DNA from 3 places in the Microbispora sp. NBC_01389 genome. Region 3 is predicted to be linked to each of the others. Evidence: predicted binding sites of a transcription regulator. Region 3 holds the regulator's gene; each other region holds the start of a gene.

Region 1 (3,273 bases), 3.0 Mb from region 3:
CTCATCGGCGACGAGCTGGGCGAGAAGTGGGGATTCGTCAACGTCAACCTCCGGCCCTACTACGCCGAGGGTTCCAAGACGCTGGCGTACGAGATCGCCGAGCAGCTCGGCTGGCGGCTGCCCGAGCAGATCGTCGTCCCGGTGGCCTCCGGCTCGCAGCTCACGAAGATCGACAAGGGCTTCCGCGAGCTGATCAAGCTGGGCCTGGTCGAGGAGCGGCCGTACCGGATCTTCGGCGCGCAGGCCGAGGGCTGCTCGCCGGTCTCCCGCGCGTTCAAGGCCGGGCAGGACGTGGTGCAGCCGGTCAAGCCCGACACCATCGCCAAGTCGCTGGCCATCGGCAACCCGGCGGACGGTCCGTACGTGCTCGACATCGCCCGCCGTACGGGCGGCGCGGTGGAGGACGTGAACGACGGCGAGGTGGTCGAGGCGATCCGCCTGCTGGCCAGGACCGAGGGCGTCTTCGCCGAGACCGCGGGCGGCGTCACGGTCGGCGTGCTGCGCAAGCTCGTGCGCGAGGGCCGCCTCGATCCCGAGGCCGAAACCGTCGTCCTGAACACCGGCGACGGTCTCAAGACACTTGACGCCGTGGCCGCGCAGGCCCGTCCGTCCGCGGTCATCCGTCCCTCCCTCGGCGCCTTCCGTGCGGCATTCGCCGACTGAAAGCGTTATCACAGGCCCATCGGCAGCAACGAAAGCGAGTGAGCAATGAGCGTTTCCGTGCGGATTCCGACGATTCTACGGACGTACACCAACGGCGTCGCGGAGGTAAGCGGGGAGGGGGGAACGCTCCGCGACGTCCTGCAGAAGCTGGATGCGGACTATCCGGGCATCGGAGGTCGAATCCTGGATGAGACGGGCAAGATTCGGCGTTTTGTCAACGTCTATGTCGGAGAAGAGGACGTCCGTTTCGCCGATGGGCTGGACACCGCCACGCCGGACGGGGTACAGATTTCGGTCATCCCCGCCGTCGCCGGGGGCTGAGCCGCGACACCGCCGCCGGGCACCTGACATGCGCTTCTTTCACCGGGGAAGTGGGACGTCGCCGCGGCGAGTGGTGAAGCGCTCAACCTTTCGGTGGAAAAGTGAATAATCGTCTGTACCGCTTTGAGCGAACGCGACGTAGTAGTTTGCGGATTGACTCTGTTGTTCTACGCCTTGACACGGGTATGGTCGAAGACGATCGACGAAACCGGGGGCTTCTTGGGTGTGGTCCCCAGCCCAGCAAGAGGAGTCGGAAGTGGCGCAGGGCACCGTCAAATGGTTTAACGCGGACAAGGGCTACGGCTTCATCGCGGTAGACGGTGGGAAGGATGTGTTCGTCCATTACTCGGCAATCATGATGGACGGCTACAAGGCCCTCGAGCAGGGTCAGCGGGTGGAGTTCGACATCACGCAGGGGCAGAAGGGCCCGCAGGCGGAGGCCGTACGATCCGTCTGATCCCGTCAAGCGACCATTGAAGGCCCGGTCCGCGGTTCCGCGGACCGGGCCTTCGGCTCGTCCGCGCCTGCCGGTGTTCGTCCGTGCTTGCCGGTGTTCGTCCGGGTGTTCGGGAACCCCGTCCAAGCTGGTCAGGGTGGCTTCCGCTTGCACTCTCGGGGGTAGAGTGCTAAATACTTGTTTGGCACTCTGAGGTCGAGAGTGACAACAACCGGGATCGGGGCGATGGGGCTCGCGCAGGGATAGCGGGTCCACGCCGTCGCGGGCGTCGGCTCGGTCCGTTGAAGACACCCTGCTACTGGGAGGTCTAAGCCTTATGGCAGCCAAGATGATCGCGTTCAACGAGGACGCCCGGCGCGGTCTCGAGCGCGGTATGAACCAGCTCGCCGACGCCGTGAAGGTGACCCTCGGCCCCAAGGGCCGCAACGTCGTGCTGGAGAAGAAGTGGGGCGCCCCCACGATCACCAACGACGGTGTCTCCATCGCCAAGGAGATCGAGCTCGAGGACCCGTGGGAGAAGATCGGCGCCGAGCTCGTCAAGGAAGTCGCGAAGAAGACCGACGACGTCGCCGGTGACGGCACGACGACGGCCACCGTGCTCGCCCAGGCGCTGGTCCGCGAGGGCCTGCGCAACGTCGCCGCCGGCGCCAACCCGATGTCCCTGAAGAAGGGCATCGAGGCCGCCGTCGAGCGCGTCAGCGAGGAGCTGTCGAAGCTCGCCAAGGACGTGGAGACCAAGGAGCAGATCGCCTCCACCGCCTCCATCTCCGCCGCCGACCCGGAGATCGGCGCGCTCATCGCCGAGGCGATGGACAAGGTGGGCAAGGAAGGCGTCATCACCGTCGAGGAGAGCAACACCTTCGGTCTGGAGCTGGAGCTCACCGAGGGCATGCGCTTCGACAAGGGCTACGTGTCCGGCTACTTCGTGACCGACCCCGAGCGCATGGAGGCGGTCTTCGAGGACGCCTACATCCTCATCGCCAACCAGAAGATCTCGGCGAACAAGGACCTGCTCCCGCTGCTCGACAAGGTCGTGCAGTCCGGCAAGCCGCTGGTCCTCCTCGCGGAGGACGTCGAGGGCGAGGCCCTGGCGACCCTGGTCGTCAACAAGATCCGCGGCCTGTTCAAGTCCGTGGCCGTCAAGGCCCCCGGCTTCGGCGACCGCCGCAAGGCCATGCTGCAGGACATCGCGATCCTGACCGGCGGCCAGGTCATCTCCGAGGAGGTCGGTCTCAAGCTGGAGAACGCCACCCTCGACCTGCTCGGCCGCGCCCGCAAGATCGTCATCACCAAGGACGAGACCACGATCGTCGACGGCGCCGGTGACGCCGAGCAGATCTCCGGCCGCGTGAACGAGATCCGCGCCGAGATCGACCGCACCGACTCCGACTACGACCGCGAGAAGCTCCAGGAGCGTCTCGCCAAGCTGGCCGGCGGCGTCGCCGTCATCAAGGCCGGCGCGGCGACCGAGGTCGAGCTCAAGGAGCGCAAGCACCGCATCGAGGACGCCGTCCGCAACGCCAAGGCCGCGGTCGAGGAGGGCATCGTCCCCGGCGGCGGCGTGGCCCTGCTGCAGGCCGGCGCCAACGCGTTCGACAAGCTCGAGGTCAACGGCGACGAGGCGACCGGCGCGGCGATCGTCCGCAAGGCGCTCGAGGAGCCGCTGAAGCAGATCGCCGTCAACGCCGGCCTCGAGGGCGGCGTCGTGGTGGAGAAGGTCCGCAACCTGCCCGCGGGTGAGGGCCTCAACGCCGCGACCGGCGAGTACGTCAACATGTTCGAGTCGGGCATCATCGACCCGGCCAAGGTCACCCGCTCGGCGCTGCAGAACG
Region 2 (3,273 bases), 1.3 Mb from region 3:
GATCGCGGCGCGGGTCGCGGAGATCGCGTCCTCCAGGCGGTGCTTCTTCTCCTTCAGCTCCACCTCGGTCGCGGCGCCGACACGCAGCACGCAGACACCGCCGGCGAGCTTGGCGAGGCGCTCCTGGAGCTTCTCGCGGTCCCAGTCGGAGTCGGACTGCTCGATCGCGATCTTGATCTCGCGGATGCGGTCCTCGATCGCCTGGGCGTCACCGGCGCCGTCGACGACCGTGGTGGTGTCCTTGTTGACCACGATGCGGCGGGCCGTGCCGAGGACCTCCAGGCCCACGTGCTCCAGCTTCAGGCCGATCTCCTCGCTGACGACCTGGCCGCCCGTGAGGGTGGCGATGTCCTGCAGCATGGCCTTGCGGCGGTCGCCGAAGCCCGGAGCCTTGACGGCCACGGAGGTGAAGGTGCCCCGGATCTTGTTGGTCACCAGGACGGCCAGGGCCTCGCCCTCGACGTCCTCGGCGATGACCAGAAGCTGCCGCTTGGTCTGGGCGATCTTCTCCAGCAGCGGGAGGAAGTCGGCGATGGAGGCGATCTTGCCCTGGTGGATCAGGACGTACGGCTCCTCGAGCACCGACTCCATGCGCTCGGGGTCGGTGACCATGTAGTGCGACAGGTAGCCCTTGTCGAACTGGAGGCCCTCGGTGAACTCCAGCTCCAGGCCCATCGCGTTGGACTCTTCGACGGTGATGACCCCGTCCTTGCCCACCTTGTCGAACGCCTCGGCGATCAGGCCGCCGATCTTCGCGTCCTGCGCGGAGATCGTCGCGACGTTGGCGATCTCCTTCTTGTCCTCGACGTGGCGGGCGCTGGCGAGCAGCCGCTCGCTGACGGCCTGGGCGGCCTTGTCGATGCCGCGCTTGAGCGACAGCGGCTGGGCGCCGGCCGCCACGTTGCGCAGGCCCTCGCGGACCATGGCCTGGGCCAGGACGGTCGCGGTGGTGGTGCCGTCACCCGCGACGTCGTTGGTCTTGGTCGCCACCTCCTTGGCGAGCTGGGCGCCAAGGTTCTCGTACGGCTTCTCCAGCTCGACCTCGCGAGCGATGGTGACACCGTCGTTCGTGATCGTCGGGGCACCGAACTTCTTGTCGATGACGACGTTGCGGCCGCGCGGGCCGAGGGTCACCTTGACGGCGTCGGCGAGAGCGTTCACACCACGCTCGAGAGCGCGCCGCGCGTCCTCTTCGAACTCCAGGATCTTCGGCATTCAGGTCTCCTTGTGAGCACGTCGGAGCCCCGGGCACGTGGACCCGGGGCTCCTCATGGCTTGCGCGGCCTACTACTTCTCGATGATGGCGAGCACGTCGCGAGCCGAGAGCACCAGGTACTCCTCGCCGCCGTACTTGACCTCGGTGCCGCCGTACTTGCTGTAGAGGACGACGTCGCCCTCCTTGACGTCGAGCGGAATGCGCTTCTCGCCGTCCTCGTCCCAGTTGCCCGGGCCCACAGCGAGCACGCGGCCCTCCTGCGGCTTCTCCTTGGCGGTGTCCGGGATGACCAGGCCGGAGGCGGTGGTCTGCTCGGCCTCAAGCGGCTGGACCACGATGCGGTCGCCGAGCGGCTTAACGGGAACCTTGGTGGCGGTCGTCACGATCGGACCTCCCCTTCAGATTGCGATGAATGAGCTGAAGAGGCGACCAGCGGCCTGCCGTCGCGGGTGTCAGACCTGTCTCGTCGCTGTTGGCACTCTCAATGGCAGAGTGCCAACACGAAACAGTATGCAAGTGGCGCGTGACAGTCAACACGAACTCGCCCCGCAGGTCAGACCCACCTCCCGGCAACGCGTCCGAGACCCCCCGTTCAGCCCTCCGCCGCCCGCGCGTCACCATCCCGCCCAGGCATCCCACCCTGCCACCGCATCCCCGCCACCCCACCCTGCCACCGCATCCCCGCCACCCCACCCTGCCACCGCACCCCCGCCGCCGCCGCGGCGCTCCCGGCGGGCCGCGATCGGGAAGAGGGCCGCGCACCCCGTGCGCGGGCGTACGGACCGGAGCGGACTCCGAAGAGGTCAGGGCATGCCTCACTGACATTTAAACGTCAAAGTGAGCGCTATCATGGAGACCGGAGGAGCGGCGGACCCGCGGCCGCGTGCGCTATGAACCAGACCCTGTTGAACGACGCCGTCGAGCAGATCCTCGGCGGCTGGGCCCGGGCGCGTCCGGACGTGGACTGTGCGGCGCTGGGGGTGGCCGGGCGGATCTCCCGGGCGTCCCGGCTGCTGGACAGGGGCGTCAAGGACTACTTCGCCCGGCATGATCTGGAGCCGTGGGAGTTCGATGTGCTCGCCACGCTCCTGCGCGCCAACGCCGATCACCGGCTCTGCATGGGCGACCTCGCCACCGCCGCGATGGTCAGCTCCGCCGCCCTCACCAACCGCGTGGACCGCCTGGTGGCGAAGGGCCTGGTGCATCGCGAGACCGCGCCGTCGAACCGCCGCATGGTCATGATCACTCTCACGGACGAGGGCCGCGCGGTGGTCGACGAACTGCTGGAGGGCCACGTGGCCGACGAGAACCGGCTGCTCTCCGGCCTCACCCCCGGAGACAGGGAGCAGCTGTCTGTCCTGCTCTGCAAACTGCTCACCTCACTCGGCGACGTCCGTTCCCACTGATCGCCTGCCGTGAGGTGGGGCGCGGAGGCGGTAGCGTCGCGGGCGTGGATCTGGACACCCTGCGCATGCTGTTCGCGCCCGCCGGGCGCGCGGCCCTGGACGACGCCGTGCGGATCCTCGCCGACGGCGCGGACCCGGTGGCGGCCGCGAGCGCGCTGCGCCGATCCCACTCCCCCGAGCTCGCCGCCGCGGCGCTCACGCAGGCGTCGCTGCGGCGGCGTGCCGAGGTCAAGTTCGGCGCCGACGCCGCCGTCATGTACTTCACCCCGCACGGGCTGGAGCAGGCCACCCGGCCCGAGGTCGCCGCCCACCGCGCCGCCAGGATCAGGGCCGCCAGGATCGGGGCCGCCGGGATCGGGGCCGCCGGGCCCGGAGTCACCGGAGCGGGGCCGACCGGCGTGGGACCTGCCGGAGTCCCGGAGGGCCTGACCGGAGGCGTGGAGGCCCCGGAGGGGCCGCGGGTGCTCGACGTATGCTGCGGCATCGGCGGCGACCTGCTCGCGCTGGCCCGCGCGGGATGCCCGGTGGACGCGATCGACCTCGACCCGCTGACGGTGGAGATCGCCCGTGCCAACGCGGCGGCACTCGGCCTGTCGTCCCTGGTCACGGTCCGTACGGCGGACGCCGCGGCGGCGGAGCCGGGGGGATACG
Region 3 (3,273 bases):
GCGGCGTTCGAAGATCTGGTGCGGCCGCTCGACGATCTCCAGGAACAGGTCGCCCGGAGGGCCTCCGCCCGGCCCGACCTCGCCCTCGCCCGCGAGCTGGATGTGCGTGCCGTCCTCGACGCCGGCCGGGATCCGCACCTTGATCGTGCGCCGGGTCCGGACCCGTCCCTCGCCCGAGCACTCAATGCAGGGGTGCCGGATCACGCTGCCGTACCCGCCGCACTGAGGGCAGGGGCGGGACGTCATGACCTGGCCCAGGAACGAGCGGGTGACCTGTGAGACCTCGCCCCGCCCGTGACACATGTCGCAGGTGTCGGGGTGGGTGCCCGACGCGGCCCCGGAGCCCTGGCAGACGTCGCAGACCACGGCCGTGTCGACAACGATCTCGCGCGTGGTGCCGAAGGCGGACTCCGCGAGGTCCAGCTCGACCCGGATGGTGGCGTTGCGGCCCCGGCGGGCGCGTGAGCGGGGACCCCGCGCGCCGCCGGCGGAACCGAAGAAGGCGTCCATGATGTCGCTGAAGGGGAAGCCCGCGCCGAAGCCGCCCGCCCCGGCCGGCCCGCCGCCACTCGCGAACGGATCGGCGCCCATGTCGTACATGCGGCGCTTGCCCGCGTCGGACAGCACCTCGTACGCCTGGTTGATCTCCTTGAACCGCTCCTGGGTCTCCGGGTCGGGGTTCACGTCCGGATGCAGCTCCCGGGCGAGACGGCGATACGCCTTCTTGATCTCTTCCTGGCTGGCGTCGCGCCGGACGCCAAGGGTCGCGTAGTAGTCGTTGGACACTTATGACCCCGCCAGGATCTGGCCCACGTACCGCGCGACAGCGCGCACCGCACCCATCGTCACCGGATAGTCCATTCGTGTCGGGCCCAGCACTCCCAGCCGGGCCAGTTCCTTGTCGCCCGAACCGTATCCGGCGGCCACGATAGAGGTGCCGCGCAGCCCGCTGTAGGGGTTCTCGGATCCGATTCTGACGGTGAGTTCGGACAGCCCGCCGGTCTCGCCCAGCAGGCGCATGAGCACGACCTGCTCCTCCAACGCCTCAAGCACGTCGCGCAGGCCCACGCTGAAGTCGGCGCCCGCCAGATTGGCCGTACCGCCGAAGACGATCTTCTCCTCGTGCCGCTCGACGAGCGTCTCCAGGAGCACGGACATGATGGTCGCCACCACCGGTCTCTCCTCCGGCGGCAGCCGTTCGGGAATGCCGGCCACGGTCTCGGGCACCTGCGAGAGCCAGCACCCGTCGAGGCAGCCGTTCAGCACGGAGCGCAGGTTCGCGATCCGGTCCTCGGCGAGCGCCTCGGGCAGATCGACCACCCGCTGCTCCACCCGCCCGGTGTTGGTGATCAGCACCAGCATGACCCGGCGCTCCGCCAGCGGAACGATCTCCACGTGGCGGACCGACGACCGGGTGAGCGAGGGATACTGCACCACGGCCACCTGCCGGGTGAGCTGCGCGAGCAGCCGCACCGTGCGCATGACGATCTCGTCGAGGTCGACCGCCCCGGCGAGGAACGTCTCGATGGCCCTGCGCTCCGCCCCGGACAAGGGCTTGATCTGCGACAGCCGGTCGACGAACAGGCGGTATCCCTTGTCGGTGGGGACCCGCCCGGCGCTGGTGTGCGGCTGCGTGATGTAGCCCTGCTCCTCCAGCGCCGCCATGTCGTTGCGGATGGTCGCCGGGGAGACGCCGAGGTTGTGCCTGTCCGCCAGGGCCTTGGACCCCACCGGCTCATTGGTGGACACGTAGTCCTCGACGATGGCGCGCAGGACGGCGAGCTTGCGGTCGTCGAGCAATGTGTCACCTCCCTGTACCTCGGAAACACCGACCTTGGCACTCTGTGTTCCCGAGTGCCAAGTGTACGGCTACGACCGCTCGGCGTGCGATAACGAGGAGACGATCAGGGGCAACGCGACGTGATTGCGGGCGCATCGGGCGAGCCGGCGGCCCGGGATTTGCTAGCGTTCCCCGCATGTACGGGCGGGACGTGCTTTCCGGAGACTGGCGGCGGCCACGGCGGGGGCAGATCCCCGAGATCCCGGCCGAGCCCGGCCTCGTGGTCGAGGACGCCGAGGGCCGCTTCTGCGGCGCGGTGGTGGACTGCGACAAGGAGGCCGTCACGCTGGAGGACCGCTTCGGGCGGCGGCGGGTGTTCCCGCTGACCCCCGCCGGGTTCCTCCTCGACGGCAGGCCGGTGACGCTCGTCCGTCCGAAGGCCCGGCCGTCCGGCCCGCTGCGGAGCGCCTCCGGGTCGATCGCGGTCGGGGGGCTGCGCGCCCAGGTCGCCAAGGAGAGCCGCATCTACGTCGAGGGCGTCCACGACGCCGCGCTGGTCGAGCAGATCTGGGGCCACGACCTGCGCGTGGAGGGGGTCGTCGTCGAGTTCCTGGAGGGCGTCGACGATCTGCCCGCGATCGTCGAGGAGTTCGGCCCGGAGCCGGGCAGGCGGCTGGGCGTGCTCGTGGACCACCTGGTGCCCGGCTCCAAGGAGAGCCGCATCGCCGCCCGGGTCTCCGGCGCGGACGTGCTCGTCGCCGGGCACCCCTTCGTGGACATCTGGCAGGCGGTCAAGCCCCGGGCGCTCGGCATCACGGCGTGGCCGGACGTGCCGCGCGGCGTGCCGTGGAAGGAGGGCGTGATCGCCGCCCTGGGCTGGCGGATGGACCCCCAGGAGGCGTGGCGGCACATCCTCGGCCGCGTCACGACCTACGCCGACCTGGAGCCCGAACTCCTCGGCCGCGTGGAAGAACTCATCGACTTCGTCACGGCCCCGGACCAGGCGGATTAGGGGGTCAGGTCGCGTACGACGGCGTCGGCGAGGAGCCGGCCGCGCAGCGTGAGCACGGCCCGGCCCGCCTTGAACGCCTCGGTCTCCAGCAGCCCGCCTCCCAGCGCCCGCGCACAGGCCGTACGCGCCTCGGGGGCGAGGTCGGCGAGCGGGAAGCCCGAGGCGAGGCGCAGCTCCAGCATGACGCGCTCGACGGCCCGGTCCTCCGCCGTGAGCACCTCGCGGGCGTGCGCCGGCGAGGCTCCGTCCGCCAGGCGGGCGGCGTACGCCACGGGATGCTTGACGTTCCACCAGCGGGTGCCGCCGACGTGGCTGTGCGCCCCCGGGCCGACCCCCCACCAGTCGCCGCCGGTCCAGTAGAGCAGGTTGTGGCGGCAGCGGGCCTCGTCTCCTGCCGCCCAGTTGGAGATCTCGTACCAGGTGAGGCCCGCGGCCGTCAGGGCCTCCTCGGCGATGAGGTAGCGGTCGGCCGCCACGTCGT

Evidence for each region. The regulator HrcA, encoded in region 3, represses chaperone genes, less so after heat shock. The targets are predictions, from matches to a motif close to TTGGCACTCTCNNNNNGAGAGTGCCAA.
Region 1: groL (chaperonin GroEL) is a predicted target of HrcA. The motif match lies at 1,623-1,649, and genes of this name have one in related genera.
Region 2: groES (co-chaperone GroES) is a predicted target of HrcA. The motif match lies at 1,689-1,715, and genes of this name have one in related genera.

The regions. Positions count from the first base shown of each region.
Region 1 is NZ_CP109552.1:1,295,888-1,299,160, reverse strand. Features, by position in the region: gene thrC (threonine synthase) at 1-663, shown strand, start outside; gene OG344_RS05700 (MoaD/ThiS family protein) at 709-984, shown strand; gene OG344_RS05695 (cold-shock protein) at 1,241-1,441, shown strand; gene groL (chaperonin GroEL) at 1,758-3,273, shown strand, end outside.
Region 2 is NZ_CP109552.1:3,090,553-3,093,825, reverse strand. Features, by position in the region: gene groL (chaperonin GroEL) at 1-1,215, opposite strand, end outside; gene groES (co-chaperone GroES) at 1,288-1,602, opposite strand; gene OG344_RS14150 (MarR family winged helix-turn-helix transcriptional regulator) at 2,107-2,622, shown strand; gene OG344_RS14145 (THUMP-like domain-containing protein) at 2,667-3,273, shown strand, end outside.
Region 3 is NZ_CP109552.1:4,340,969-4,344,241, reverse strand. Features, by position in the region: gene dnaJ (molecular chaperone DnaJ) at 1-786, opposite strand, end outside; gene hrcA (heat-inducible transcriptional repressor HrcA) at 787-1,800, opposite strand; gene OG344_RS19565 (DUF3097 domain-containing protein) at 1,977-2,792, shown strand; gene hemW (radical SAM family heme chaperone HemW) at 2,789-3,273, opposite strand, start outside.